Regions from separate parts of the Streptomyces sp. NPDC088785 genome, predicted to be linked through region 2. Evidence: riboswitches for the same ligand, from Rfam matches in the RefSeq annotation. Region 2 holds a riboswitch; the other holds the start of a gene.
What was found. Region 2 has a riboswitch for S-adenosylmethionine ahead of thrC (threonine synthase). Riboswitches for the same ligand answer to the same signal wherever they lie in the genome.
Positions count from the first base shown of each region.

Region 1: another riboswitch for S-adenosylmethionine. It lies ahead of ACIP5K_RS08355 (aminotransferase class V-fold PLP-dependent enzyme); the one in region 2 lies ahead of thrC (threonine synthase).

Region 1 covers NZ_JBIVKH010000002.1:601,243-604,964, reverse strand. Annotated here, with positions in the region: gene ACIP5K_RS08365 (rhomboid family intramembrane serine protease) at 1-453, shown strand, start outside; gene ACIP5K_RS08360 (Lrp/AsnC ligand binding domain-containing protein) at 450-731, shown strand; gene ACIP5K_RS08355 (aminotransferase class V-fold PLP-dependent enzyme) at 757-2,145, opposite strand; SAM riboswitch class IV at 2,354-2,471, opposite strand; gene trpD (anthranilate phosphoribosyltransferase) at 2,558-3,622, opposite strand.
Region 2 covers NZ_JBIVKH010000001.1:1,095,148-1,098,869, reverse strand. Annotated here, with positions in the region: gene ACIP5K_RS05000 (glucosyl-3-phosphoglycerate synthase) at 1-679, opposite strand, end outside; SAM riboswitch class I at 829-958, shown strand; gene thrC (threonine synthase) at 977-2,278, shown strand; gene ACIP5K_RS04990 (MoaD/ThiS family protein) at 2,314-2,589, shown strand; gene ACIP5K_RS04985 (cold-shock protein) at 3,009-3,215, shown strand; gene groL (chaperonin GroEL) at 3,520-3,722, shown strand, end outside.

The sequences.
Region 1 (3,722 bases), on a different contig from region 2:
AACATGCTCTTCCTCTATGTCTTCGGCGCGATGGCCGAGGAGCGCATGGGCCGCCTTCAGTACGGGCTCTTCTACCTGATCACCGGCTACCTGGCGCTGTTCGCGTACGCGCTCGCCCACCCCGAGTCCGACCAGAGCCTGGTCGGCGCCTCCGGAGCGATCTCGGCGGTCCTCGGCGCCTTCCTCTATCTGTTCCCCGACGCGCGCGTGACCAGCCTGTTCCCGTTCCTGCTCTTCCTGCCGCTGCGTTTTCCCGCGTGGGTGGTGCTGCCGTTCTGGGTGGCGTTGCAGTGGGCGGCGGCCGGGCAGGACACCCAGGGGCCGGCGGTCGCCTACCTGGCGCACCTCGTCGGCTTCTCCCTCGGGTTCCTCTACGCGTGGGTGCGCTACCGGGGCCGGGCTAAGGTTGAGCCGACCCATGCCACGGCCACCGAGGGAGACAGCCAGCCGTGATCACCGCGATCGTGCTCATCAAGACCAGCGTGGACCGGATCCCCGAGATCGCCGAGTCGATCGCGGCCCTGGACAGCGTCAGCGAGGTCTTCTCCGTCACCGGCACCTACGACCTGATCGCCATGGTCCGGGTCGCCCGCCACGACGACCTCGCGGACATCATCCCCGGCAGCATCAGCAAGATCCCGGGCGTGGAGGGCACGGACACGCACGTCGCGTTCCGCACCTACTCCCAGCACGACCTGGAGGCCGCCTTCTCCATCGGCCTGGACGGCTAGGGCCGGTCCGGGGCGGGGCCGCACCTCACGACGCCGGGACGCAGCGCCCCTGCTCGGTGCGGTAGCTCCACGCGGCGCCGTCCCGGACCAGCTCGGCGACGGCGGCGACGAACCGGTCGACGTGCTCGTCGGGCGTCCCGGCGCCGAAGCTGACCCGGATCGCGTTCAGCGACTTCTCGCCGGGCGCCGCCTCGGGCGCCCCGCACTCCCCCTGCGTCTGCGGGTCGGAGCCGAGCAGGGTGCGCACCAGCGGGTGGGCGCAGAACAGGCCGTCGCGGACCCCGATGCCGTACTCGGCGGAGAGCGCGGCGGCGAAGTGGGAGGAGTTCCAGCCCTCCACCACGAACGAGATGACGCCGACGCGCGGGGCGTCGTCCCCGAACAGCGACAGCACCTTCACCTCGGGCACCCCGGCGAGCCCGGCGCGGACCTTGTCGATCAGGTACCGCTCCCGCTCGACGAGCCCCTCGAAGCCGGCCTCGGTCAGCGCCTTGCAGGCGGAGGCGATGGAGTAGACCCCGATGACGTTCGGCGAACCGGCCTCGTGCCGGGCGGCGTTCTCGTGCCACTCGACGTCCACGCCGCCGTCGGCGCGCCGGGCGACCTTGCGGGAGGCGCCGCCCCCGGCGAGGTACGGCTCGGCGGCGGTCAGCCAGTCGGAGCGCCCCGCGAGCACGCCGGAGCCGAACGGCGCGTACAGCTTGTGCCCCGAGAAGGCGACCCAGTCGACGTCCAGGTCGCGCACGGAGACGGGGTGGTGGGGCGCGAGCTGGGCGGCGTCGAGCACGATGCGGGCACCGTGCGCGTGAGCGGCCGCCGCCAGCTCGCGCACCGGCCAGAGTTCACCGGTGACGTTGGAGGCACCGGTGACGCAGACGAGGGCGGGGCCGTACGGGTCCCGGTCGGCCAGCGCCCGCTCCAGGGTGGCGACGGCCTCGTCCGGGGTGCGCGGCGCGTTCAGGTAGGTGACGCGGGCGTCCCGCCACGGCAGCAGCGAGGCGTGGTGCTCGGTCTCGAAGACGAAGACCTGGCAGCCGGCGGGGAGCGCGGCGGCCAGCAGGTTGAGCGAGTCGGTGGTGGAGCGGGTGAAGACGACCTGGTCGCCGTCGCGGCAGTCCAGGAACTCGGCCACCGTCGTCCGGGAGTTCTCGAAGAGGTCGGTGGACAGCTGCGAGAGGTATCCGGCGCCGCGGTGCACGCTGCCGTAGTAGGGGGCGTATGCGGCGACGTCGTCCCACACCCGCTGGAGGGCGGGGGCGGAGGCGGCGTAGTCGAGGGCCGCGTAGGTCACCTCGCCGCCGGTGACGAGCGGCACGGTGACGTCCCGGCCGAGCACCGGCAGCGGGGCGCCACAGGCGGGGTCGGTGGACTCGGCGGCGACGGCGGTGGCGGTGGCGGTGGCGTGAGCGGACATGGCGATCTCCCGGCAGGACAGGGCGAAGTGGCTTCGGGGACCCCGCGCGGGCACGGCGACCGGCTCCGGGCGCGGGGGTGTCGACCTCGGACGCAGGGCGCTGACGTGTCGTGCCGTGCGGAGGTGTGGTGAAGGGGCGGAGTGCCCTAGCGCATTCGCTTGCTCACGAGACTGCTCCCTCGAGGACCAGGACCCCAGGGTGTGCAGGGGTCCGCGCTTGCCATAGACCTCGCTGCCTACGGCCTGGTCTTCACCCAGGGCACCCCGCCACGGACGGAGGGTTGCCGGACAGCGGGCTGGGGCCTCGATCGCTGTCACTCATGACCTTGAAAAGCATCTTGCCACACCTTCGCGGTACGGCAAGGGCGCGGTCCATCTCCTGAGACGGGCCGGACCGCGCCCCGCGCCGCACTCAGCGGTTGCTGGCGACGACCCACCGTTCCAGGGTCGCCTTCGCGGCACCGGAGTCGATGGACTCGGCGGCCCGCTCCATGCCGGCCCGGATCTGCTCGGCGAGCGCGCCGGCGCCGGGGCGCACGGCGACCAGCGCGGCGGCGGAGTTCAGCAGCACGGCGTCCCGCACCGGCCCCCGCTCCCCGTCGAGGACGCGCCGGGCGACCTCGGCGTTGAACGACGGGTCGCCGCCGCGCAGCGCCTCGATGCCGACGGGCTCGATGCCGACGTCGCGCGGGTCGAAGACCTCCTCGCGGACGGCTCCGTCGCGCACCGCCCAGATCCGGGAGGTCCCGGTGATGGTCAGTTCGTCGAGTCCGTCGTCGCCGCGGAAGACCAGCGAGGAGTTGCCGCGCTCGGCGAAGACCCCGGCCACCACCGGCGCCATCCGCGCGTCGGCGACCCCGACGGCCTGCGCCTTCACCCGGGCCGGGTTGGTCAGCGGGCCCAGCAGGTTGAACACCGTACGGATGCCGATCTGCCCGCGGGCCGCGCCCGCGTACCGCAGGGCGGGGTGGAACTTGACGGCGAAGCAGAAGGTGATGCCCGCCTCCTCCGCCACCTGGGGGACGCGGGACGGCGCCAGGTCCAGATTGACGCCCAGCTTCTCCAGGACGTCGGAGGAGCCGGAGGCGGACGAGGCCGCGCGGTTGCCGTGCTTGACGACCTTGGTGCCGGTGCCCGCGATCACGATGGCGGACATGGTGGAGATGTTCACGGTCTTCGCGCCGTCGCCGCCCGTGCCCACGATGTCGACGCTCTCGCCGGGCACCTCGATGGTGTTGGCGTGCGCGTACATGGCGCGGACCAGGCCGGTGATCTCCTCGACCGTCTCGCCCTTGGCGCGCAGCGCGACCACGAACGCGGCGATCTGCGCGTCGGTCGCCTCGCCGGTCATGATGCGGTCCATCGCCCAGGCGGTGTCGTCGGCGCTCTGGTCACGCCCGTCCAGCAGCCCGTTCAGCACACTGGGCCAGGAACGGCCCGCCGCGGTGTCGCCTCCAGCGGGGGTCAAAGCGCTCATGGCCGCTCCTGTGGTGTTGTCGGTACGACGTGGGGAACGAACCCACCTTATCGAGCCGTGCGGACGGCAAAGAGCCCCCGTCCAGTGCCTGGACGGGGGC
Region 2 (3,722 bases):
GCGCGTCGACCAGCAGCCCCAGCTCCACGCCGTAGCCGACCGGGAACGGCAGCCGCTCCAGCAGGCTCCTGCGGGCCGCGTACTCGCCGCCCAGCGGCTGCACGAATCCGGCCAGCTGCGGCCAGTGCAGATTGAGCACCGGGCGCGCCATCAGCTCGGTGACCCGGCCGCCCTGGCCCGCCGCCCCGCCCAGCGGACGGTCGTACATGGCCTTCACGAAGTCCACGTCCGGGTCGGTCAGGAGCGGGCCGACGATGCCGGTGACGAAGTCCGCCGAGAACTCCTTCAGGTCGGCGTCGACGAAGCACACGATGTCGCCGGACGTGACGAGCAGCGAGCGCCACAGCACCTCGCCCTTGCCGGGGCGGGCCGCGATCCGGGGCAGGATCGCGTCCCGGTGCTCCACGCGCGCGCCGGCCGCCGCGGCGACCTCGGAGGTGCGGTCGGTGGACCCGGAGTCGACGACCACGATCTCGTCGACCAGCGGCACCGCCTCCGTCATCAGCTCGCGCCGGATCACGGAGACGATCTCGCCGACCGTCTCCTCCTCGTTCAGCGCGGGCAGCACGACGCTCACGGTCCGGCCCGACGCCCGCTTCGCGGCGACCAGCCGGGCCGTCGGACGGTCGGCCACGGACCAGGAGCGCCGCCTGAGCCAGCACTCGACTTCTTCCAGCACGACCAGGGCCCTCCCGTATGTGATCCATCTCGCGGTTCGGACGACTATCTCAAGGGTCCACCCCTTCAGTTACAGTCTTGAACAGGGTCCGTGACCATCGCATGTCGGGGTCGACGAGCCCACACAACTCCATCCACACAATCGAATACCGCTCATCCAGAGGGGCAGAGGGAAACGGCCCGTTGAAGCCCCGGCAACCCTCCCGCCGACCGACGAGGTCACGGTGGGGAAGGTGCCAATTCCGTCTCGTGGCGAGATGCGTCGCGAGGAAGATGAGGAGAAAGGGCCTCGCCTCTCATGGCTGTACAGACTGTCGCCACCGAATCCGCCACCACGGACGCCGTCGATCTCGGTCCCGCATCCGGCCTCTCCTGCCGCGAGTGCGGCGCACGGGTCCCGCTCGGACCGGTCTTCGCCTGTGCCGAGTGTTTCGGGCCTCTGGAAGTCGCGTACGACCTGCCGGTCGGCGATCCCGAGGCGCTCCGCAAGCGGATCGAGGCCGGCCCCGCCAACATCTGGCGCTACGCCCCTCTCCTGCCCGTCCCGGCCGACGTCGCCGAGAAGCCGAACCTGAACCCCGGCTGGACCAAGCTCGTCCAGGCCGACAACCTCGCCCGCGAGCTGGGTGTCGAGCAGGGCAAGCTGTTCGTCAAGGACGACTCCGGCAACCCGACCCACTCCTTCAAGGACCGGGTCGTCGCGCAGGCCATCGAGGCCGCCCGCGCCTTCGGCTTCACCACCCTCTCCTGCTCCTCCACGGGCAACCTGGCCGGTGCCGTCGGCGCCGCCGCCGCCCGCGCCGGCTTCCGCTCCTGCGTGTTCATCCCGCACGACCTGGAGCAGGGCAAGGTCGTCATGGCCGGTGTCTACGGCGGTGACCTCGTCGCCATCGAGGGCAACTACGACGACGTGAACCGCTTCTGCTCCGAGCTGATCGGCGACCCGCTCGGCGAGGGCTGGGGCTTCGTCAACGTCAACCTGCGCCCGTACTACGGCGAGGGCTCCAAGACGCTGGCCTACGAGATCTGCGAGCAGCTCGGCTGGCGGCTGCCCGACCAGCTGGTCATCCCGATCGCGTCCGGCTCCCAGTTCACGAAGATCGACAAGGGGCTGAAGGAGCTGATCCAGCTCGGCCTCGTCGAGGACCGGCCGTACAAGCTCTTCGGCGCCCAGGCCGAGGGCTGCTCCCCGGTCTCGGTGGCGTACAAGGGCGGCCACGACGTGGTGCGCCCGCAGAAGCCGGCCACGATCGCCAAGTCCCTGGCGATCGGCAACCCGGCCGACGGCCCGTACGTCCTGGACATCGCCCGGCGCACCGGCGGCGCCGTGGAGGACGTGGACGACGAGCAGGTCGTCGACGCGATCCGGCTGCTCGCCCGCACCGAGGGCATCTTCGCGGAGACGGCCGGCGGCGTGACGCTCGGCGTCACCCGCAAGCTCATCGAGGCCGGACTGATCGACCCGTCGCTGACCACGGTCGTGCTGAACACGGGGGACGGGCTGAAGACGCTCGACGCCGTCGCGGAGTCCTCGCAGGCCACCGCCACGATCCGGCCGTCCCTGGACGCGTTCCGCGCCGCCGGCCTGGCCGCCGAGTAGTCCACCCCCCAGCAACAGATCGCCGAGGTGCATCCATGAGCGTCAACGTCCGCATCCCCACCATCCTCCGTACCTACACCGGCGGCGCGGCCGAGGTCAGCGCCGAGGGCGCCACGCTCGCCGACGTCATCGCCGACCTGGAGAAGAACCACACGGGGATCTCCGCCCGCGTCCTCGACGACCAGGGCAAGCTGCGCCGGTTCGTCAATGTGTACGTGAACGACGACGACGTCCGTTTCGAGCAGGGCCTGGAGACCGCCACGCCCGACGGCGCCGGCGTGTCGATCATTCCGGCCGTCGCCGGCGGCTGACACCCGCAGTCCCCTTGATTGCCCCCTCCGCGAGGAAAGCGGAGGGGGCAATTCTGCATGGTTGAGCGCGGTACAGTTGGGGAAGCTGGTTCGATTCCGATCGCGGCGCATGACGGGCGCATATGAGTTCTCGCCCGGCGCGCGACAAGAAGCAGCCAATGTGTCCCGCCCATTCAGGCCCTTTATGGCTTTTGTGTGGCCCGACTTGCCCTGGGATCCGTCCAGTTGGCCCGTTTTCCGCGATCACGCGTGCCCAGAATTCTCGTCCGACTGACCTGTTGCAGACGGCAGTTGGGCAGATACATTCAGCCGCGGTCGACGCGTTCCGGCGCACACCCCCAAACCCTTTGGGGCGTGAGGTCTGACCCGGGTCCGCGAAGTGCGGACTCGCGCAAGGGCCAGTAATAGGGGAGTTAGGCATGGCTCAGGGCACCGTCAAGTGGTTCAACGCGGAGAAGGGGTACGGCTTCATCGCGGTCGACGGTGGTGCGGATGTTTTCGTCCACTACAGCGCGATTCAGATGGACGGCTACCGCACCCTCGAAGAGGGTCAGCGAGTGGAATTCGAGATCTCGCAGGGCCAGAAGGGGCCGCAGGCCGACATGGTCCGCCTGGCCGCCGGCTGAGCGCGCGACCGACTGTAGTACGCAAGCTTCGAACGGTCCACGAAGGGCCCGCTCCCGGTTCGCCGGGGCGGGCCCTTCGTGCTGCGCGCGCCCCCGCCCGATCTGTGATAGCCGCTTGCACTCGCATGGGTCGAGTGCTAATCATTGGCTTAGCACTCTCCGAGTGAGAGTGACAGAACTTGGATCGGGTCGGTGAGGTCCGGGAGCCGGGTGGGGCAAGGAACCACAAGGCTCAAGGGCCGTCCGTCGCGGGCACCAGCACGGTCCGTTTGCGTTTCCACCCCGTCCGGGAGGACCACTTCACATGGCCAAGATCATCGCGTTCGACGAGGAGGCACGGCGCGGCCTCGAGCGCGGCATGAACCAGCTCGCCGACGCCGTCAAGGTGACCCTGGGCCCCAAGGGTCGCAACGTCGTCCTCGAGAAGAAGTGGGGCGCCCCCACGATCACCAACGATGGTGTGTCCATCGCCAAGGAGATCGAGCTCGAGGACCCGTACGAGAAGAT